DNA from 4 places in the Thioalkalivibrio sp. ALE20 genome. Region 1 is predicted to be linked to each of the others. Evidence: predicted binding sites of a transcription regulator. Region 1 holds the regulator's gene; each other region holds the start of a gene.
What was found. The regulator sigma-54, encoded in region 1, starts transcription at its own class of promoters, with help from an activator protein. The targets are predictions, from matches to a motif close to TGGCANGNTNCNTGCTT.

Region 1 (5,494 bases):
CGATGCGGGGCGTATCCAGCTCGGCGAGACGGCCGTGCGGGATCGCCACGCCATGGCCGAGCCCGGTGGAGCCCAGTTTTTCGCGGGCCGACATGGCTTCGAACGCGGCACTGGCCGCCAGTCCGTCCGCGGCCCCGTCCACCAGCAGATCGGCGAGGGTTTCCAGCGCTCGTTTCTTGCTGGAGCAGTCGGTTTCCAGTCCGATGCGCTCCGGGGTGATGAGCTCGGCCGGATTCATCGGCTTACTCGGGTTGTTCGCGGTTGCGCTGGGCGCCCTCGGCGCGATGATGATCCTTGACCTTCTCCTTGTGCTTGATCAGCTGGCGGTCGACCTTGTCGATCAGGCCGTCGATGGCGGCGTACATGTCATCGTGGCTGGCCTCGGCGTGGATGTGGTTGCCGCTGACCTGCAGATTCGCTTCCGCCTTGTTGTGCAGCTTCTGCGTCTTCTCGTGGTTCAGCACCACGTGCACGTCGATCACCTTGTCGAAGTGGCGTTCCAGCTTCTGGAATTTCTCGTTGACGTAGTCGCGCAGGGCGTCGGTGATGTCGACGTGGTGTCCGGTGAGATTGATCTGCATGGGTCAGGCTCCTTTCGGTTTGCTTCCGGTCGGCATGGCGGCCATCTGGCGGCGCTCGCTGGAGGATGGCAGGTTCATGCCCTCCCGGTATTTGGCCACGGTACGCCGGGCCACGTTGATGCCCCGATCCGCCAGGATCTGGGCGAGGCGGGAATCGCTGAGCGGTTTGCCCGGCGTTTCCTCTTCGATGAGTTCGCGGATCATGGCACGAATCGCGGTCGCGGAGCATTCCCCGCCGTCACTGGTGCCCACGTGACTGGAGAAGAAATACTTGAATTCGAACACCCCGCGGGGGGTGTGCATGTATTTCTGCGTGGTCACCCGCGAGATCGTGGACTCGTGCATCTCCAGGGCTTCGGCGATGTCGCGCAGGATCAGCGGCTGCATCGCCACCTCGCCGTGTTCCAGGAACCCCTGCTGGCGTTCGACGATCGCGCGCGCCACGCGCAGCAGGGTGTCGTTGCGGCTGTGCAGGCTCTTGATGAACCATCGCGCCTCCTGCAGCTGATCGCGCATGAAGGCGCTGTCGCGGGCATCGGAGACCTGGCGGACCATGCCGGCGTAGAGGTCGTTGATGCGAATGCGCGGGGCGATCTCGGGATTCAGGTCGACCTGCCAGCCCCGGTCGGTATGACGCACGTAGACATCCGGGACCACGTATTCCGGCGGTGTCTCGCTGATCTGGGCGCCGGGGCGCGGGTTGAGCGTGCGGATCAGGTCCAGCGCCGCGGCCAGTTCGTCGCCATCGCGTACGCCGCTCTGGCGCTGCAGGGCCTTGTAGTCACGCCGGGCAAGGGCGTCCATGCCGTGTTCCAGAAGCGCGCGCGCCGCCTCGCGCGAGGGCGCGTCCGGCGCCAGCTCGCCCAGCTGGACCTCCAGGCACTCGCGCAGATCCAGCGAACCGACCCCCAGCGGGTCGCAGTGCTGCAACCAGTGGCGTACGGCCTCGACCTCGTCGGTGTCGACGGGGGGTTCTTCACTCCGGCTGATGGTCTCGGCCAGGGTCTCGACGTCGCCCTCGAGGTAGCCGTCGCCGTTGATGGTGTCGATCAGGGCGGCGCCGATGCGCTGGTCGCGCGGGGTCAGGTGCGACAGATGCAGCTGCCACAGCAGGTGATCCTGCAGCCCGCCGCCGTCGTCGTCCGAGGTGTTCTCCAGCGGGTCGCGGTCGTCCAGACCGCGCGGGCTGGCGCTGGCGTCGTAGATGTCTTCCCAGCGGCTGTCGGTCACCAGCTCGTCGGGGATGACGTCCTCCGAGCCGCCGGCATCCACCGTTTCGCCGGTGCCGGCGGTGTCGCTGCCGCTCTCGCCGTCGTCGGTGTTCGCGTCGCTGTCGGTGTCCCCCGCGTCGGCACCGAGTTCGTCATCCTCGGCCTGTTCCAGCATGGGATTGCTTTCCAGCGCCTGCTGGATCTCGGCCTGGAGCTCCAGCGTGGACAGCTGCAGCAGCCGGATGGCCTGCTGCAGCTGCGGCGTCATGGTCAGCGTCTGACCGAGCTGCAGATTCAGCCCGGGCTTCAGCATGAGTTGGGAAAGGCGTTGGTCACCATAAGTGAATAGTAATCCCTTGCTGCGGGCTTGTGCACCGCCCGGGTGCGGCGGTCGGTGTCACAGGCGGAAGTTTTCGCCGAGGTAGACCTCGCGCACGCGGGTGTCGGCCAGCAGTTCGTCCGGCGTGCCCGCGCTCAGCAGGCGCCCCTCGCTGAGGATGTACGCGCGATGGCAGATGCCCAGGGTCTCGCGTACGTTGTGATCCGAGATTAGTACGCCGATGCCGCGTTCGGCCAGGTGGCGGATGACTTCCTGGATCTCGCCGACCGAGATCGGATCGACCCCGGCAAACGGTTCGTCCAGACAGATGAACCGCGGATCGCCGGCCAGCGCGCGGGCGATCTCGGCGCGCCGCCGCTCGCCTCCGGACAGCGCGATCCCGGGGCTGTGGCGCACGGTCTCCAGCTGGAATTCCTCGATCAGGGCGTCGCCGATGCGGCGGCGCTCGTGGCGGTCGAGTTCCGGGCGCAGTTCCAGCACCGCCTGCAGGTTGTCCTGGACCGACAGGCGGCGAAAGATCGATGCCTCCTGCGGGAGATAGCCCAGCCCGGCGCGGGCGCGTTCGTGGATGGGCGCCCGGGTGATGTCGCGCCCGCCCAGGGTGATGCGCCCGGTATTGGGCCGGATCAGTCCGACCAGGCTGTAGAAGCAGGTGGTCTTGCCGGCTCCGTTGGGTCCCAGCAGGCCGACCACTTCGCCGGGCACCAGGTCCACATCCATCGCGTCCAGCACGGTACGCTGGCCATAGCGCTTGCTCAGCTCGCGGGCGACCAGATGGCCGTCGGCCGCGGGGGTCATGGATTGTCCTCGCGTGGCTGCAGGCGGATGTGCACGCGCTCGTCGTCGGTGTCGCCGCGTTCGGCGCGGATCACGTCGCGTTCGAGATCGTAGGTGATGCGCTGCCCGCGGGCATCCTCGGCGGCGGTGATGACGCGTGCCCGTTCGGTCAGGATCACGCGTTCCTCGTCGAGGAAATAGTCGATGCGCAGCCCTTCGGCGATGCGCGTCTCGCCGGTCTCGGGATCGGGCGACTCCAGGCGTGCGGGCTCGCCGTGGGCCTCGATCTCGTAGGGGCGGCGCTCGCGCATGTGCACGATCACGCGGTCCGCTTCCAGCGTGGCATCGCCGCGCACCACGATCACGTCGCCGGTGTAGGTTCCGGTGCCCGCGCGTTCGTCCATCTCGGCGTGGTCCGCGGTGATCTCCACCGGCAGGGCATCCTCGCGGCCGGTCGCCGGCGGGGCCGCCAGGAACAGTGCGAGTATGCCCGCCACGGCAAGCAGCGGGGCCGGTCGGCGGATGCCCGCGCGGCGATGTTCGGTTGTGGCCGGGTTCATTCCGGGCGGTCCTCCTGCGGCAGGTCGCTGTACAGCGTGTAGACCTCGGCGAGCAGCTCAATGGTATCCGCTTGCGGGTCGGCGCGCAGGCCGGTACCCCGCTGGAACAGTCCCGGCTGTTCCAGGGTGCTCGGGGCCGACGAGGTCGTCAGCCGGGTGTCCAGCGCCACGCGCACGTCGCGCGACTCGATCACCGTGCGTACGCGCGCGTCGCGTTCGGGGCGCAGGCCGCGGGTGTGGCCGAAGGTATGCAGCAGTTCGCGATCGGGCTGATGTGCCGCGCGCGGGGCGCGCCAGGTCCAGTTCAGGCCCCGTTGGTCCAGCAGATCCAGCTCCGGGTCATCGATGAACTGGACCGCATCCCGGTCGTATTCGCGCAGCCGCGACCCCTGCAGGCGGTGGGTGGGCCGCCCGTCCTCGCCGGTGACATGCGCGGTAAACCCCTCGATCTGCAGCGTAGGTTCCGCGTCGGCCGCGGGTTCGGCGGGCGGCTCGGCCGCTGCCGGCCCGGCGAGCAGGCATCCGGCGGCCAGCAGCCGGGCGGCGAGCGGGGTGCGGCGCGGATCCGGGGTCATGCGTGCAGGTAGCTTTCGAGCACGGCCTCAAGGCGGCCGCGCGCGGCCAGCAGGTCCTCGCAGACTTCGCGGACCGCGCCGCGCCCGCCACCGGCCGTGGTGACCCATTGCGCGTGCTGGCGCACGAACGGATGGGCGTCGCCGACCGCGATGCCCAGGCCAACCCGTCGCATCGCCGGCAGATCGACCACGTCGTCGCCGACGAACGCGGCCACGTCGGCGCGGTGCCCGGTCTGCTGCAGCAGCTGTGCCAGTGCCTCCCCCTTGTCCCGCCGGCCCTGGATGCAGTGGCGGATGCCCAGATCCTGCAGGCGATGTTCGACGACCGCCGACTGCCGCCCGGTCAGGATCGCGACCTCCAGGCCTTCGTCCATGGCCATGCGCAGGCCGTGGCCGTCGCGGCTGTGGAAGGCCTTGTACTGTTCGCCACCGTCGCCGAGGAACAGCGCGCCGTCGGTCAGCACGCCGTCGACGTCCAGGATCAGCAGTCGGGTGCCGCGCTGCAGGCCGGCGAGATCGATGTCGTCATGCATCAGGCGACCCCCGCGCGCAGCAGGTCGTGCATGTTGATCACCCCCTGCAGCCGGCCGTCCGCATCGGCGACCGGGAGGGCGTTGATGCGGCGGCTTTCCATCACCTCCAGGGCCTCCGCGGCCAGCCAGTCGGCGCGGGCGGTGTGCCCGCCCCGGGTCATCACCTCGCCAATGGTCAGCGTCTCCAGGCTCTCGCCCCGGTCCAGGGTGCGGCGCAGGTCGCCGTCGGTGAAGACCCCCAGGATTCGCGCGTCGGCGTCGCTGACGATCACCAGTCCCAGTCCCTTGCGGGTGATCTCGAACAGCGCGTCCTTCAGCGGCGCTTCGGGCGCGATGCGCGGGATCGCCTCGCCGGTATGCATGATGTCGCCGACGTGGATCAGCAGGCGCCGCCCGAGGCGCCCGCCGGGGTGCGAACGGGCGAAATCGTCGGCGGTGAAGCCGCGCGCATCCAGCACCGCCACCGCCAGGGCATCGCTCATCGCCAGGGCCGCGGTGGTGCTGGAGGTGGGGGCCAGTCCCAGCGGGCAGGCCTCGCGTTCCACGCTGACGTCCAGATGGACGCTGGCATCGGTGCCCAGGCGCGAACCGGGATTGCCGGTCATCGCGATCAGCGGGACGTCGAGGCGCCGGATCAGCGGCAGGATGGTCAGGAGCTCGTCGGTCTCGCCGGAGTTCGACAGCGCGATCACCACGTCGTCGCGGGTGATCATGCCGAGATCGCCGTGGCTGGCCTCCCCGGGGTGCACGAAGAACGCCGGCGTGCCGGTGGAGGCGAGGGTGGCCGCCAGCTTGCTGCCGATGTGGCCGGACTTGCCCATGCCAGTGACCACCACGCGCCCGCGGCAGTCGAGGATGTGGCGGCAGGCCGCGAGGAAGGCGTCGTCGATGCGCGCGGCGAGGCCGCGCACCGCATC
Region 2 (5,494 bases), 360 kb from region 1:
GGTTCGATCGGCACGGCCTGTGCCGGTCCCGGTCCCGGTTGCGGCGTGCCCGTGGACCGGGGCGTGTCATCGCGGCGCAGTTCCGCCGGAAGGTCCTCCAGGTGCACTTCGCGTCCGGAGGCCATCACCGTAAGCCAGCGGCAGGTGTTTTCCAGCTGGCGCACATTGCCCGGCCATGGCAGGCGCTGCATCTCCGCGACCACCTCGGGGCGCATCACCTTGGGCTCCACGCCCAGTTCGGTGGCCACCTCGCTCATGAAATGATTCACCAGCAGCGGGATGTCTTCCGGCCGCTCGCGCAGCGACGGCACATGAATGCGGATCACGTTGAGGCGGTGGAACAGGTCCTCGCGGAACTGACCCGCGCGCACTCGCTCTTCCAGATCCTGGTGGGTCGCGGCGATGATGCGCACGTCGGTATGGATGGGGGTATGCCCGCCCACCCGGTAGAAGGTGCCGTCGGCCAGCACCCGCAGCAGGCGGGTCTGCAGGTCGAACGGCATGTCGCCGATCTCGTCGAGGAACAGGGTGCCCCCGTCGGCCTGCTCGAAGCGCCCCTTGCGCGTCTGGCTGGCGCCGGTAAAGGCCCCGCGTTCATGCCCGAACAGCTCGCTCTCCAGCAGGTCCTTGGGGATGGCCGCGGTGTTCAGGGCGATCAGCGGCTGACCCGCCCGCGGGCTGTGCTGATGCAGCGCGCGCGCGACCAGCTCCTTGCCGGTGCCCGATTCGCCGTTGATCAGCACCGTGATGTTGGAGCGTGACAGGCGGCCGATGGCGCGGAACATCTCCTGCATCGCCGGCGCCTCGCCGATGATGGGGGTTTCCTCGGCGCTGCCCTCGTCGGGCGTTGCGGCCGCCAGGCTGTCACGGCGGGCCTCCAGGGCACGCTGCACCAGGGCCACCGCCTCGTCCACGTCGAACGGCTTGGGCAGGTATTCGAACGCTCCGGTCTGGTAGGCGCCCACCGCGCTCTCCAGATCGGAGAATGCGGTCATGATGATCACCGGTGGCGCGTCACCCCGGCTCTGCATGCGCGCCAGGAAATCGAGCCCGTTGAGCCCCGGCATGCGAATGTCGGCGACGATGGTGTCCGGGGTGTCTTCCGTCTCCAGGGCCGCCCATGCCGCGTCGGCGGACTCGAACCCGCGCACCGCGATATCGGATCGGCTCAGGGCGCGTTCCAGCACCCAGCGGATGGAATCGTCGTCGTCGATGATCCAGACCGTCGGATTCATGCGTCGGGGCTCTCGCTGGCGGGCGGTCCGGCCACGGGCAGGAGGATGTCGAAGCGCGTGGAGCCGGGCCGTGAATGGCATTCGATCAGGCCGTCATGCAGCTGGACCAGGCTCTGCGCGATCGGCAGGCCGAGGCCGGTGCCGCTGTCGCGGCCGGTGACCATGGGGAAGAAGATCCGCTCGCGGACCTCCTCGGGGATTCCCGGCCCGTTGTCGCGCACGCTCAGGCGCGCGACCAGCCGGTGGCGTTTGCCGGAAACGGTGTACTGGCGAAGGATGCGCGAGCTGAGCACGATCTCGCCCTCGTCGCCCAGCGCCTGCAGGGCGTTCTGCACCAGGTTGAGGAGCGCCTGCACCAGCATGTCGCGATCCGCTTCGATCTCCGGGATCGAAGGGTCGTAGTCGCCGCGGATCTTCACGCCCAGCGGCAGCTGGACGCTGATCAGGCCGCGCACGTGCTCGAGGACCTCGTGCAGGTTAAGAGGGGCGCGCTGCGGCATGTTGTTGGGGCCGAGCATGCGGTCCACCAGCGAGCGCAGGCGGTCGGCCTCATGGATGATGATGCGCGTGTATTCGCGCAGGTCGGGATCGTCCAGTTCTCCGGCCAGCAGCTGCGCGGCGCCGCGCAGCCCGCCGAGCGGGTTCTTGATCTCGTGCGCCAGCCCGCGCGTGACCGCGCGCGAGATGGCCTGCTGCTTCTGCAGCTGTTCCTCGCGCGAGATGCGCTCGTGCCGGTCGATCGCGCTGAGTTCGAACAGCAGCCGTCCGGGTTCGTCACCCTCGCCGTGCAGCGGCGTGATCACCACGTCGGCCAGGAAGCTTTCCGCGCGCAGCGGTTCCAGGCGCCGCGCACGCAGGGTGATCGGCTGGTCCCGGGTCAGGGCGTTGCGCAGACGGGTGGTCAGGTTGCGGTCCAGATGCAGCCACTGGCCGAGCGGGTGACCGAGGATGCGCTCGCGGCTGAGGCCCAGCAGGACCTCGGCCGCGCCGTTCATCGCCTGCAGCCGCAGATCCCCGTCGGTGACCATCACGGCCGTGGACAGGTCGTCCCACCACGGGGGGGTGGGCAGCGAGGCGGGCGAAGGGGGCGTATGCGGGCTCATCACCCGGTTTCAAGCATGAAGTGCGCCAGAATGGCCACGAGGGCGTCGCAGCGCTTCGTCCGGGGGCGTTGTGCGGTGGCGCTCTGATGAGGTGCAGTCATTGCCCTATTGTAGGGCATTCTGTGCATCAAAGTGGTGCGATGCCCGTGGCTGGCTCAGAAATCCACCAGTTCCACGGGCACCGGGACGTCCTCGATCGAAGTTTCGTCTTCATCGTCGCTCTCTTCGTCCGCGGCCGCGTCTTCCTCCGGGGCGTCGTCCGTCGGGTCTTCTCCCGGCCGCCGTATCGGGCGTTCGAGGATCTCGCGGGCATTCTCCAGGGGGACGGCGCCCATCGGCTCCTGAACTTCGATGCGTTCGCTGCGCCCGTCGCCGGGTGCCTCGTCGGAGAAATGCACCACACCGTCTTCATCCACCCAGCGGTGGACCTCGGTGGAGGCCAGAACGCCGACGCCCGGCGCCCCGGCGATGGCCAGGGCCACAAGCCCCGCGAGGGAGGCCCGCGGGGTCATCAGGCGGCGGGCCTTACCCATACCGACTGCACCCGGGTGCCGGCGTCCTGCAGGCCGGCCAGGCGCGGATCGGGGCCCGCGGGCGCGTGGCCGGCCTCGATGCATTCCAGCCAGTCATCCAGCGCGGCCATGCGCAGGAGCGTCGGGGCGGCGCCGCGTTCGATCGCGCTCAGCGGGCGCTCGCGGTGATAGCCATCCAGCAGGGCGCGGTAGCGTTCGCGATCGAGCTCGCCCGTCTCGCTGACGGCCACCGCCAGCGCGATGCGCGCCAGCTGCCAGAACGCCGGCACGGGGGCCGGCGGGACCGTCAGATCCGCCAGTCCGGTGTGCTCGCCGTGCCGGCGGACCGAGCGCCAGAAGCTGCCGGCCACCGGCAGGTCCTCGAACCGGTACAGCCCCTGATGATGCAGCTCGCGGTTCAGTTGTTCGCGCGCCTGTTCGTCCAGGGTGGCGCTCAGGTCTTCGGTGCGTTCGCGCAGCTGCTGCTGCAGTACCCCGCGGCGCCAGACGCCGTCCTGCGGCAGGGCCTCCGCCGGATGCCAGGCCTGCCAGCGGGCCGCGAGGCGGCCCAGCGCCTCCGGCGTGCCGGGACCGCTGGCGATCGCCCCGGGCTCCGCAGCGTTGCCGCGCTCCAGGACCCAGCGCGCGCGATCCCCGTCGAGCTGCGGGGCATCGCCGGCGGCGGGCAGCCCCACGGGCGCGCCGGCCGCCCGGGCGGCGGCAAAGGCTGCTTCCAGCGCCGCGGCACCCGCGACCGGCAGTTCCACGGTCGACTGCGTGCTTACCATTCCAGGATCCTCCAGCGGGGCGGGGTGAAACCGGGGGCCAGGTCGTCGCGGCGTTCAAGATCGCCTTCCCCGGTGACGTCCACCAGATAATAGGTCGGGCCGGCGGCCGGGGTGACCTCGACGATCACCAGATCACCGTCCACGCGATATTCGCGTCGCCGCTCGCCATCGCGCTCCATGATGATGACGTCCGCCTCTTCCAGTTCCTGCAGCTGGCGGGCGCGCTCGTCCAGCACCGGCGGCGGCGCGGGCTCGTCGCCGGCGGCCTCGTCGGGCATGTCGGGCGGTGGCGGGGCGTCTTCGAAGTCCTGCGCCGCCAGCGGCCCGGCGGCGAGAACAAGGCCCAGCAGGGCAGCGGCCAGCGCCGTGGCGCGGGTGCTCGTCATCATCAGAGCTCCATCAGTCGTTGTTTCTCTTCCGCCGAGGGCTCGAAGCTGCGGGCCTCGTAGTACTCGAAGATCACGTCCACGACCTCCTCGGGGGTGTCCACCACCGAGTATAGATTGAGGTCCTCGGCATCGATGGTCCCATGGGTGACCAGCGCGTCCTCGAACCACTGCAGCAGGCCTTCCCAGAACTTGCTGCCCACCAGCACCACCGGGATGCGGCGGGTCTTGCCGGTCTGCACCAGGGTCAGGATCTCGGCCAGCTCGTCCAGTGTGCCGAAGCCGCCCGGCAGCACCACGTAGGCGGAGGCGTACTTGACGAACATCACCTTGCGCGAGAAGAAGTGCCGGAACCCCAGGCCAATGTCCTGGTAGGGGTTGGCGTGCTGTTCGTGCGGCAGCTGGATGTTGAGCCCGATGCTGGGGGAATGGCCGGCGAACGCGCCCTTGTTGGCGGCCTCCATGATGCCCGGCCCGCCGCCGCTGACCACCGCGAAGCCCGCGTCCGACAGCTGGCGCGAGATCTGTTCCGCAAGCAGGTAGTCCGGGTGATCGGACGGGATGCGCGCCGAGCCGAACACGCTGACCGAGGGCTTGATGTGCGCCAGGCGCTCGAAGCCCTCCACGAACTCCGCCATGATCTGGAAGATCTTCCAGCTCTCGCGGGTCAGCGAGGAATCGTCGATGGGCCGCAGCCCGGGGTGTTCGGCTCGATCGTGATCGTTCATGGGGGGCGCGTTCTTTGCACTCTGGGGCGCCTAGACTAACCGTGGCCCGACGGCCGCACAAATCGCGCCGGCGCTGCTCGGGCCGGGGCCCGCAGCCTGCTAGAATGCTTCCCTCGCAAGCCCAGCCGGATCCGCATGATGTCGCAAGCCCCGCTCGTCCTGGTCGACGGTTCCTCCTACCTGTTCCGGGCCTACCACGCCCTGCCCCCGCTGACCGCCCCCGACGGCCACCCCACCGGGGCGCTCTACGGCGTGGCCAACATGCTGCGCAAGCTGCGCGCGGACTATGCCCCCGAGCGCATGGGGGTGGTGTTCGACGCGAAGGGGCCCACCTTCCGCGACGAGATCTACCCCGAATACAAGGCCACCCGGCCGCCGATGCCGGAGGAGCTGGCGGCGCAGATCGAGCCGCTGCACGAGCTGGTGCAGCTGATGGGCTTCCCGCTGCTGTGCGTGGAAGGGGTGGAGGCGGATGACGTGATCGCCACCCTGGCCGATCGCGCCGCGGCTGCCGGGCAGGATGTGGTGATCTCCACCGGGGACAAGGACCTGGCCCAGCTGGTGGACGGCCACGTGACCCTGGTCAACACCATGAGCGGGACGGTGCTGGATCCCGCCGGCGTGCGCGAAAAGTTCGGCGTGGAGCCGGAGCAGATCGTCGACTACCTCGCGCTGATGGGCGACAGCGTGGACAACATCCCGGGGGTCGAGAAGGTCGGGCCCAAGACTGCAGCCAAATGGA
Region 3 (5,494 bases), on a different contig from region 1:
GGCCAGGAGCAGGTGAGAAATACACCCCGCGGGCAGGTGCCCCGCCTTCACCAGTTCATCCGCAACCCCGGCCCTGGCACTTCCGGTGGTCGCTAGCAATGCCATGCCGGCCGAGGAAAGACTCAACGCACCACAGGCACATCCCGTTCGAAGGAACTTACGGCGATCGGGGCTGAATGCCGTATTCGCGGCGTCCGCGCGACCGGGCGAAACGAGGTTTGCAAGCTTCTTGAATTTCATTGGCTCTATCTCCGCTGACCATCACCACAAAGAGACTGATTTGTCTCGCATGTAACTGGCCTGCAAACGGAGTGCCAGAAATAATCTTTCCGCAATTTCAATTGGTTATTAAGAAAACCCCAAACAAGGAAGATCAACACTGGTGCGAATTGCCCCGCCACTGATCGTATTCGCACTCGCAACGAACAGGCACCCTCCGATCGGCAGGTCTGCGGGATCGGCGTTCATCGCCCCAAAAAAGAGGGCGCCGCGAGGGCGCCCTGAAGGCCAACTTCCGGGTCCTGGGAGAGACCGTGCTGTCGGCGTCGGAGGAGACAAGTTGCGGGGCCGGCCTCCCGGCCCCGTCCAGCCTGCGTACAGGCTATGGGTTTCGCGTTACTTGTTCGTGAACTCGGGGTAGGCCTCGAGGCCGCACTCGGTCACGTCGGCACCGATCTCTTCTTCCTCTTCACCCAGGCGGATGCCCATGGCCATTTTGAGGACGAACCACACCAGTAGGCTGGCGAGGAAGACGAAGACGAAGATCGCCGCCAGACCCGCGATCTGCGCCACGAAGGTCGCATCCGGGTTGGACAGCAGCACCGCGAGGACACCCCAGATGCCGGCTGTGCCGTGGGCCGAGATCGCACCCACCGGGTCATCGATCTTGACCTTGTCCAGGGCGACGATGGAGAACACCACGATCACGCCACCCACGGCGCCGATGAAGGTCGCCAGCAGCGGGCTGGGCATCAGCGGTTCGGCGGTGATGGACACCAGGCCGGCGACCGCGCCGTTCAGGGCCATGGTCAGATCGGCCTTGCCGAACATCAGACGGGTGGTGATCAGCGCGGCAATCACGCCCCCGGCCGCGGCCAGGTTGGTGTTGGTGAACACGGCCGCCACGGCGTTCGCGGATTCAACGTCGGACACCTTGAGCTCGGAACCGCCGTTGAAGCCGAACCAGCCCAGCCAGAGGATCAGCACGCCCAGCGTCGCCAGCGGCATGCTGGAGCCCGGGATCGCGTTGATCTGGCCGTCCTTGCCGTACTTGCCCTTGCGCGCCCCCAGCAGCAGGACGCCCGCCAGCGCGGCCACGGCACCGGTGAAGTGGACGATGCCCGAACCGGCGTAGTCGAGATAGCCGATCTGGTCCAGCATGCCGCCGCCCCAGCTCCAGAAGCCCTGGATCGGGTAGATCACGCCGGTGAGGACCACGGCGAAGGCGAGGAAGGCCCACAGCTTCATGCGTTCGGCAACCGCCCCGGAAACAATCGACATCGCGGTGGCCACGAACACCACCTGGAAGAAGAAGTCCGCGCGGTCGGAGTAGTAGATGTCGCCACCGCTGCCCAGCACCTCGGACACGGCGTTGTCACCGGTAATAAAGAAGCCCAGGCCCGGGATCAACGAGGTGAGCCCGTCGCTGTACATGATGTTGTAGCCGATCAGCATGTACATGACCGAGGCGATGGAATAAAGGGAGATGTTCTTGGTGAGGATTTCGGCCACGCTCTTGGTCCGCACCATGCCGGCCTCGAGCATGGTAAAGCCCGCGGCCATCCACATGACCAGTGCGCCGGCCATCAGGAAGTAAAAGGTGTCAAGGGCGTAGGCGACCTCGACGACTTGCTGTTCGATATCCATTGTCGGATTACCTCATTCAGTAGGACCGAGGAAGGGCGCTCAGAGCGCCTCGGTTCCGGTTTCACCCGTGCGGATCCGCAGGACCTGCTCGACCGGCGAGACAAAGATCTTTCCGTCCCCGATCTTGCCGGTGCTCGCGGCCTTCGAAACGGCTTCGATCACCTGGTCGACCAGGCTGTCATCCACCGCAACCTCCAGCTTGACCTTGGGCAGAAAGTCCACGACGTATTCAGCACCGCGGTACAGTTCGGTGTGGCCACGCTGACGACCGAAACCCTTGACTTCGGTCATGGTGATGCCCTGCACACCGATCTCGGACATCGCCTCGCGCACATCATCAAGCTTGAACGGCTTGATCACGGCAGTAATCATCTTCATGTCAGACTCCTCTCCGGCGAGCCGCTGCCCGGGGGCAACGACCCGCAACGATGTTTTGCTTCCGGTTCAACGATCAGAAGGATTTCGACCAGCCCACCCAGGCGCGCATGTCTTCGTCATCGACATCGGCGTAGGCCAGGTTCAGGCTGAATTCGCCGAATTCGCCGGCATCACGGGCGAGACTGGCGGAGTAGTGGGTGTAGTCGTCGGCATCGCTGTCGTCGAAGGTCTGGCGACCAACCATGAAGCCGGCGCTGTAGACCTCGGCGAACGGCACATCCAGGCCGCCGTAGAAATAGACGTCGTCGCTTTCCAGAAGCGACTCGGAGGCGCTGTCGGTCACCACCCACTGAACACCGCCGTAAAAACCGATCATGTCCATGTCATAACTGACTGACCCGACCAGTTCGCCGAAATCGTAAGAGACGGAATCCCCCTCGAACTCGGCATCGGGGTAGGCGTAATACACGTAACCCACGTCGTACCCGAAGCCGTTGTCAAAGGAATCGGCAAACCCACCGTAAAGATCGAGCTCGTAGGTCGTGCCGTCGTCTTCCCCGAAATCCACGTTGGAAGCCCAGGTCCCCAGGTAAAACCCGGAGGTATGCTCCCAGTCAAAACCACCCTGGATAGCGGCGCCGCCATCGGTTTCGGAAAAGCCCCGCAGTTCATAATCGGACACGATCGAGATATTGGCCGACACCTCGGCGGCCGCGCTGGAAGTAAAGACGACACCCCCGGTGGACCCGACGGCCAGGATCGCGGTGGCGACGGCGGAATAGGCGAATTTCTTCATTGATTGACTCCCTCTGCGTGTTTTCTGGATGTCGCTGCTTGTCGACACCCGTTCCTTGCAGGGGGCGTGCCAGAAACGTGAAACGGGGCAAAATCCGGTTTTATGCAACGCTGTTGCGGGCAAACCACGGGTGATTGCCACGAACGGGTGCAATCACAAAGTGCAGACGCACCAAAAGAGGGCAATACGAGCCGGGGACGCCACCGGAAAGGGCGCCGCGCGGGAAGGAGCAGTGCGGGAAATCTGTGCGGGAAACAGGAGCAGGAAGCGCGGAAGCGTCCTGGCGGTCGGTCGGGGCCTGCTCGGTCTCAGTCGGTGGCGAGCGAGCCGCGTTCGATGGTGATGCCCACCTCGCGCACCCCGGCCACCGCGCCCGGTTTGCCCAGGGTAATGCGCAGCCACGGCGAACCGAACTGCGCCATCAAAGTCTCGGCGATCTCCTCGGCGAGGGATTCGAGCAGGATGTGGGGTTCGCGGGTCACGATGGCCCGCACCGCGTTGGCCACGGCCTCGTAGTCAACCGTGTCTTCGATCTCGCCGGAGTGGGCGGCCACGCGAGTGTCCGCCGCCAGCTCGATGTCGAAGCGCAGCGGGCGCTGCATGCGCTGTTCCCAGTCGTAGACGCCGACCACGGCGGGGATTTCGAGATCGCGCAGATAGATACGGTCCATGCGGGACACCGGGGACACAGGGTTGCGGAGGGGCTTATCGTACTGCCTGCCCCCGCCCGCGTACACCGGGGCGTGCGATGGTGGCGCAACGCGCTACCATGCCCGAACAGTCCGACCGAACAGCGTCGCCAGGAGAGCCGCCGCATGTCCACCACTTCGTTTCAGCCACTGCCGTGGACCCGGACCCCCGAGGGGGCCCTGCGCCGGGTCGGCGTGGAAATCGAGATGGCGGGCGTCTCGCTGGAGACGATGGCCCGCGCCATCATCGACGAATTCGGCGGGCACATCGAGGCCGAGCATGCCTTCGTGCTGCATGTCCGCGACAGCGACGCGGGGGATTTCCAGCTGGAGCTGGATGCCCGCGTACTCAAGGACCGCGGCTATCGCGAGCACCTGGCCCGCCTGGGGGTCGACCTGGAAGACCGCGACCAGGAAGCACTGGAGGCCTGGCTGGCCGATGCCGCCGGGCGCCTGGTCCCGCACGAGATCGTCGCGCCACCCCTGGAACCTGCGCAGCTGCCCCGACTGGACCGGGTGCGTGCCGCACTGCAACAGGAAGGCGCGCTGGGGACCGAGCGCTCGCTGCTGTACGCGTTCGGGCTGCAGCTGAACATCGAGATCCACAGCCGCGAGCCCGAATGGCTGCTGGCCGTACTGCGGGCCTTCGTGCTCATGTACGAGATCCTCGCGCAGGCGGGGGCCATCGACCTGTCGCGCCGCCTGTCGCCCTACATCCGGCCGTTCCCGGGCGCCTTCGTACGCTACATCCTCGATCCCGATTTCACCCCGGACCGCGCATCGCTGATCAACACCTGGCTGGCGCACAACCCCACGCGCAACCGTCCGCTGGACCTGCTCCCGGTACTGGCGGAGCTGGACCCCGAACGCGTTGCGGCGGCGCCGGTGGAACACGAACTGATCAAGCCGCGTCCCGCCCTGCATTACCGGTTGCCGGACTGCCGCATCGACGACCCGGCCTGGAGCCTGGCGCACCCGCTGAACGGCTGGTTGGAAGTGGAACAGCTGGCCGCTCATCCCGAACGTCTGGAACGGCTCGCGCGGGAGTATCTGGAGCGCCCGGGCCAGGCAGTTGGCCGCTGGACCGATGAATGGATGCAGCGACTGCGTGCCTGGTTCTGAGCGCCCGCAGCGTCCGGTGATCGCCGTCACCGGCCCGGACCGTGGCGGCACGCCCGCGTGGCTGTTCACCGCCCTGGCGGTGTGGCGGGCCGGCGGCCGTCCCCTGCGCATCCGCCCCGGGCACCCCCGCCGCAACCGCCGCATCGACGCGCTGATCGTCGGCGGCGGGGCCGACGTCGACCCCGGGCTTTATGGCGAAACCCTGCCAGGGGGCCCTGACACCACTGCCATCCGCCGGGCGGAGCAACGCCTGTCGCAGCGCCTGATCGGCTACGCCTTCTATCCCGCGCTGTGGGTGCTGCGCCGGCTGTTCCAGTCGAAGAGGTCATCGCTGGACCCGGAGCGCGACCGGCTGGAGAAATCCCTGATTCACCACGCGCTGGACGAGCACCTGCCGATCCTCGGCATCTGCCGCGGGATGCAGCTGATCAACGTGGTGCGCGGCGGCAGTCTGCATCGCGACCTGGCCGCGTTCCACGCGGAGACCCCCAACGCCCGCAGCCTCTTGCCGGTCAAACAGGTACGACTGGATCCGCACTCGCGGCTGTCCGCCATCCTTGGCGATGCACCGCTGCGCGTGAACGCCCTGCACGATCAGGCCGTCGACCGCCTTGGCCACGACCTGAAGGTTGTCGGACGCGAA
Region 4 (5,494 bases), 230 kb from region 1:
TCGCCTGGGGCGCCGGCGGACGCCTGCTGGAGCTGGACGATGCCACGGGGCCGGCACCGCTGGCGGTCGCCTTCGCCGTGGTGACCCTGGTGGCCAAGGAGGGTCTGTACCAGTACACCCGTCGGGTCGCGCGCCGGCTGGGCTCGCGCATGCTGGAGGCAAACGCCTGGCATCACCGCACCGATGCGATCTCTTCGGTCATCGTGCTGCTGGGGGTGGCCGGTGCGGTCGCCGGCTGGCCGTGGCTGGACGCGCTGGCGGCGCTGCTGGTGGCCCTGTTCATCCTGCATATCGCCGGGCGCCTGATCCGTCGCAGCGTGGCCGAACTGATCGACACCGCGCTGGAACCGGAAAAGGTCGAGCGCATCCACCGCACCATCCTGGACGTGCCCGGAGTTAAGGATGCCCACATGCTGCGCACGCGCCGCTCCGGCGACGACGCCGTGGCCGACGTGCACGTGCAGGTCGCGCCGATGATTTCGGTGTCCGAGGGGCACCGCATCGCCGATGCCGTGCATCGCGCGGTGACCGAGGATGCGGGCGAGGTCAGCGACATCACCGTGCACGTGGATCCGGAGAACGACGAGGAGCAGGCGGCCAGCTCGCGGCTGCCCCTGCGCCCCGAACTGGTGGCCGGCCTGCGCGAGGCCTGGGCCGGCTTCCCCGAGCTGGAGGCCCTGGAGCACCTTTCCCTGCATTATCTCGGCGGGCGGGTGCATGCCACCGTCACTCTGCGGCTGGATCCCGCGCGGACGGGAGCCGCCCTGCAGGAGCGCGCCGATCTGCTGACCCGGCAGCTGCGGGAACACCCCGTTCTGGGGCCGGTACTGGGACAGGTGACCGTGCTCTATCGGCCTTGCACCGAATGAGGGCGCATGCCGCGCGGTGGCACTATAATGGTGCATCATGTGCACTGCGGGTGTGCGGCATTCGGCCGTGGTGGCGCAGAGATGGGCGCAGGGGCGCCCCGAACCGGGGCTTGCAGGCTGGCACGCCACCTGCATGACCAACCGGCAGACGCCGATCGGCCCCAGGCGACCGCACCGGCATCGACCGTCTCAAACTGAAGACCAGAGGAGTCCTCATTATGTCCGCAGCCGAAGTGCTGAAGCAGATCAAGGAACAGGAAGTCCGTTTCGTTGACCTTCGTTTTACCGATTCCAAGGGCAAGGAACAGCATGTCACCCTGCCGGCCCACGACCTCGACGAAGATTCCTTCGAAGAAGGCAAGATGTTCGACGGCTCTTCCATCTCCGGATGGAAGGGCATCAACGAATCCGACATGATCCTGATGCCGGATCCGGAGTCCGCGGCCATCGACCCGTTCTTCGAGGACATGACCATGAACATCCGCTGCGATGTCGTGGAACCGGCCACCATGCAGGGCTACGACCGCTGCCCGCGCTCGCTGGCGCGTCGCGCCGAGGCCTATCTGCAGAGCACCGGCATCGCCGACACCGCGCTGTTCGGTCCGGAGAACGAGTTCTTCGTGTTCGACGACGTGAAGTGGGGCTCCGACCTCTCCGGTTCCTATTGCCGCGTGGATTCCCAGGAGGCCTCCTGGAACTCCGAGCGCGTGTATGACGACGGCAACATTGGCCATCGTCCGGGCGTGAAGGGTGGCTACTTCCCGGTCCCGCCGGTCGACAGCCTGCACGACATCCGCTCCACCATGTGTGAAGTGATGACCGAGATGGGGCTGACCACCGAGGTGCATCACCACGAGGTGGCGACGGCCGGCCAGTGCGAGATCGGCGTCGGCGCGGCGACCCTGACCAAGAAGTCCGACGAAGTGCAGATGCTCAAGTACGTGGTGCAGAACGTTGCCCACATGCACGGCAAGACCGCCACCTTCATGCCCAAGCCGATCGTCGGCGACAACGGCTCCGGCATGCACGTGCACCAGTCGCTGTCGAAGGATGGCAAGAACCTGTTCTCCGGTGACCTGTACGGCGGACTGTCCGAGACCGCGCTGTACTACATCGGCGGCATCATCAAGCATGCCCGCGCGCTGAACGCCTTCACCAACCCGTCCACCAACAGCTACAAGCGCCTGGTGCCGGGTTTCGAGGCGCCGGTGATGCTGGCCTACTCCGCGCGCAACCGCTCGGCGTCCATCCGCATCCCGTTCGTGATGAGCCCGAAGGCCCGCCGCATCGAGCTGCGCTTCCCGGACTCCACCGCCAACCCGTATCTGGCGTTCGCCGCGATGCTGATGGCCGGCATCGACGGGATCCAGAACAAGATCCACCCGGGCGAGGCGATGGACAAGAACCTCTACGACCTGCCGCCGGAAGAAGAGAAGGGCATCCCGCAGGTCGCCCATTCGCTGGATCAGGCCCTGGAGGCGCTGGACGCCGACCGCGCGTTCCTGACCCAGGGCGGGGTGTTCACCGACGACATGATCGATGCCTACATCGATCTGAAGATGGAAGACGTCACGCGCATGCGCATGACCACCCATCCGATCGAGTTCGACATGTACTACAGCCTGTAAGCCCCGCGGGCTTTCCGGCCGTCATCGGGCCCCGGCGTTCGCGCCGGGGCCTTTTTTTGGTTCCGCTCCGGGCGAACCTGCGCGGCCTGCGCGGAGAGCGCGCACAAAAAAGGGCCGCCCGAAGGCGGCCCTCTGCTTCCCGAAGCGCGCCCGGAGGCGCGCCGTGCGGGCAGTCTTACAGCGCGGTCACGTCACCCGCGGCCAGACCCTTGGCGGTTTCCTGAATCTCGAAGGAAACCTTCTGGCCTTCGGCCAGGGTCTTGAAGCCCGAACCGTTGATCGCGGAGAAGTGCACGAACACGTCCTTGCCGCCATCATCGGGGGTGATGAAACCGAAACCCTTGCTCTCGTTGAACCACTTAACAACACCGGTATTCACAACTACTTACCTCATCATGTAACTAAAGAAACGTGATTGCGGAACGCTACCAACAGATCAACGGGAGCACTGGTCCAGAAAACTGGGGACTTCCTTGGAGTTGCTGCTAACCGCGAATCACGTTTCCGACTATACGCTCCTGTGTCGGCAAAAGCCAATGGGGTGCGATGAAGTTTTTCTGTCAGCGCCGGCCGGTCAGGCGCGCATACTCTTCGGGATCGTTGAGTGCACGGATGTCCACGAAGCTTCCGGACGGCTGTTCGCGCAGCCGTGGCAGTACGTCGAGGATGTCGCGTGCCGCGGTTTCCGGTTCCGGCATGGTGCGGGTGCCGCGCGCGGCCTTCAGCCGCTGCAGGGCAGTGAAGGTCTCGCTGTCGGCCTCGTCGCAAAGATAGTCCTGCATCGCGGTGTCGATCAGACCCGGTGCGAGCGAGTGCACGGGCACGCCGGGGAATTCGTGCGAGTAGAGCTGCATCAGCATGTTCAGCGCGGCCTTGGACAGGGAATAGCCGCTCCAGCCGGCATTGCCGAACACCGCCGCCCCCGAGGAGATGGCTACGATCTGGCCGACCGGGATCTCGCGCGTCAGCAGACGATCCAGGATCACCTTGTTGGCGAAGGTGTTCACGTCCATCAGCAGGCGCAGTTCTTCCATCGGCGCGTCCGGCATGCGCTGGATGTGTCCGAGCAGGCCCGCGTTCAGGATCACGAGGTCCAGACGGGTGACGCCCTGCAGCAGCCGGTCCATGGCCTCCGGGATGGCGTCAAAGTCCGCCAGGTCGACCTGTGCGTCGCCGGCGACCCCGTCGTCGGGGCAGCCACGGCGGCTCATGCCGTAGACCGCCGCGCCGTCGGCGGCGAGGACCCGGGTGAGTCCGAGGCCCAGGCCGCTGGAATTGCCGGTAATCAGTGCCGATTGCGGAGTGGTCGATGTCATGTCTGCTCCTCGCTGATTGGTTCCATCCAGGCGTACTCGGCCTCCACCACGTTGCCGCTCCCGAGGTGCCGCATCTGCCGGCACAACCGGTGCACCAGGGTCAGGCCGCGCCCCCACAGCCTTTCGTCGCTCTCGCCCTCGAGAGCCCGCCGCACCCGTTGGTGGTCGAAGCCCGCGCCACTGTCGCGCACACGGATGCGCACGCAGTGCCAGTCGTCCGTGCGGCGGTAGCGCAGGCTGATGCCGATGCGCCCTTCCAGGCGCTCGAGTCCTTCCTGGCGCAGGCGATAGTACTCGGCAAAGCCTTCCGCGGTGGCCTTCATCTCGGAAGACAGGCCCAGCACGCCGTGTTCGAAGGCATTGTTGCAGAGCTCGGCGACCACCGTTTGCAGGGCCTGAACGTGTTCGCCGGGCTCCGGGAACCAGCGCCGGAGCTGCTGCCGGGCCTCTTCCGCGACGTCCACGCGGGCCAGCTCGGCCCCGGCGGCCTCCATGGACCAGCGTCGGTTGCCGGTGGTGTCCGGGGGGGCCGCGACACCGGTTTCCAGCACGACCTCGGGGGCGCAGGTGATCGCGACCGCGGTGATGTCGTCGGCCGGTGACGCATCCCCCATGTGCCGTGACAGGGCATCGCCCAGCCGTGCGATCCGCTCCGGTGGGGGCTCCGGATGGCACAGACAGGCATGCAGGCGTGCCTCGCCGAACGGTTCACCGGCGGTGCCTTCCTCTTCCAGAACCCCGTCGGTGACGATCAGCAGGGTCTCGTCGGCGGCGATGGCGTGACGCCGGGGGCCGCTGTCCAGCTCCAGCCGGGGCAGGATTCCCAGCGGCATCGCCTGCGAGGGCAGGCGGCGCAGTTGTCCGTCGCCGCCGCACAGCAGGGCATCCGGCAGGCCGCCGTTCCAGGCGGTCAGGGTCTGCCCGTCGGGCTCAAAGGTGACCAGCACGGCGCCCATGAACATCGACGGTGGCAGAAAGCCGTGGAGCACGTGGTTGAGCTCGAAGACCAGTTCGGTGTCGCCCACACCCTCGCGCGTCAGTGTATGGAAGGTCTCCGAAACCGGATAGGTGCCGATGGCCGCAGCCAGGCCATGCCCGGTGAAGTCCCCCACCAGTACGCGCAGGCCGCCGTCCGGGGTGAAGTCCGACAGCACCACGTCGCCGCTGAAGGTGGCGGCGGCCCACTGGCGTACGTGCAGCCGTTCGTCGCCCACGTTGCGCCCGGTGATGGCGCGCGAGAGCACGCTCTCCGCGGTCTCTTCCTCCCATGCCTGGCGCCCCCGGGCCCGGTCCAGGGCCTCGTTGCGCTCGCGCAGCCCGTGGTGCAGGTCGCGCAGGCGCTCCATGGCGTGGATCTTGGCGCGCAGCACCGAGAGGTTGATGGGCTTGCTGAGGAAGTCGTCGGCACCGGCGCGGATGCCGCGCAGCAGGGAGTCCTCGTCGTCCAGGGCGGTCAGCATGATTACCGGGATGAAACGATCACCGCACTCGTGCTTGATCTGTCGGGTGGACTCGAAGCCGTCCAGCCCCGGCATCATCACGTCCATCAGGATCAGGTCCGGGAGAGCGTTGCGTGCCTGCTCCACGGCCTGGTGGCCGTCGGTCGCCTCCTCGGTGTCGTAGCCGGCGCCGGTCAGCATCATCTTCAGCAGGCGCCGGTTGTGCTTGTCGTCGTCGACGA

Region 2: glnL (nitrogen regulation protein NR(II)) is a predicted target of sigma-54. The motif match lies at 2,350-2,366, and genes of this name have one in related genera.
Region 3: F790_RS0109795 (TorF family putative porin) is a predicted target of sigma-54. The motif match lies at 3,096-3,112, and genes of this name have one in related genera.
Region 4: glnA (glutamate--ammonia ligase) is a predicted target of sigma-54. The motif match lies at 988-1,004, and genes of this name have one in related genera.

What each region holds. Positions count from the first base shown of each region.
Region 1 is NZ_KB906472.1:389,005-394,498, forward strand. It holds gene F790_RS0105260 (PTS sugar transporter subunit IIA) at 1-238, opposite strand, end outside; gene hpf (ribosome hibernation-promoting factor, HPF/YfiA family) at 243-581, opposite strand; gene F790_RS0105270 (RNA polymerase factor sigma-54) at 585-2,105, opposite strand; gene lptB (LPS export ABC transporter ATP-binding protein) at 2,190-2,930, opposite strand; gene lptA (lipopolysaccharide transport periplasmic protein LptA) at 2,927-3,469, opposite strand; gene lptC (LPS export ABC transporter periplasmic protein LptC) at 3,466-4,044, opposite strand; gene F790_RS0105290 (HAD family hydrolase) at 4,041-4,577, opposite strand; gene F790_RS0105295 (KpsF/GutQ family sugar-phosphate isomerase) at 4,577-5,494, opposite strand, start outside.
Region 2 is NZ_KB906472.1:28,744-34,237, reverse strand. It holds gene ntrC (nitrogen regulation protein NR(I)) at 1-1,235, opposite strand, end outside; gene glnL (nitrogen regulation protein NR(II)) at 1,232-2,338, opposite strand; gene F790_RS0103485 (DUF4124 domain-containing protein) at 2,494-2,871, opposite strand; gene F790_RS0103480 (hypothetical protein) at 2,850-3,638, opposite strand; gene F790_RS0103475 (DUF2782 domain-containing protein) at 3,632-4,027, opposite strand; gene F790_RS0103470 (TIGR00730 family Rossman fold protein) at 4,027-4,752, opposite strand; gene polA (DNA polymerase I) at 4,891-5,494, shown strand, end outside.
Region 3 is NZ_KB906476.1:69,461-74,954, forward strand. It holds gene F790_RS0109780 (ABC transporter substrate-binding protein) at 1-126, opposite strand, end outside; gene F790_RS0109785 (ammonium transporter) at 616-1,866, opposite strand; gene glnK (P-II family nitrogen regulator) at 1,906-2,244, opposite strand; gene F790_RS0109795 (TorF family putative porin) at 2,318-3,040, opposite strand; gene folB (dihydroneopterin aldolase) at 3,349-3,711, opposite strand; gene F790_RS0109805 (amidoligase family protein) at 3,856-4,851, shown strand; gene F790_RS0109810 (gamma-glutamyl-gamma-aminobutyrate hydrolase family protein) at 4,868-5,494, shown strand, end outside.
Region 4 is NZ_KB906472.1:155,321-160,814, forward strand. It holds gene F790_RS0104120 (cation diffusion facilitator family transporter) at 1-869, shown strand, start outside; gene glnA (glutamate--ammonia ligase) at 1,088-2,497, shown strand; gene F790_RS0104130 (cold-shock protein) at 2,673-2,876, opposite strand; gene F790_RS0104135 (SDR family NAD(P)-dependent oxidoreductase) at 3,058-3,813, opposite strand; gene F790_RS0104140 (SpoIIE family protein phosphatase) at 3,810-5,494, opposite strand, start outside.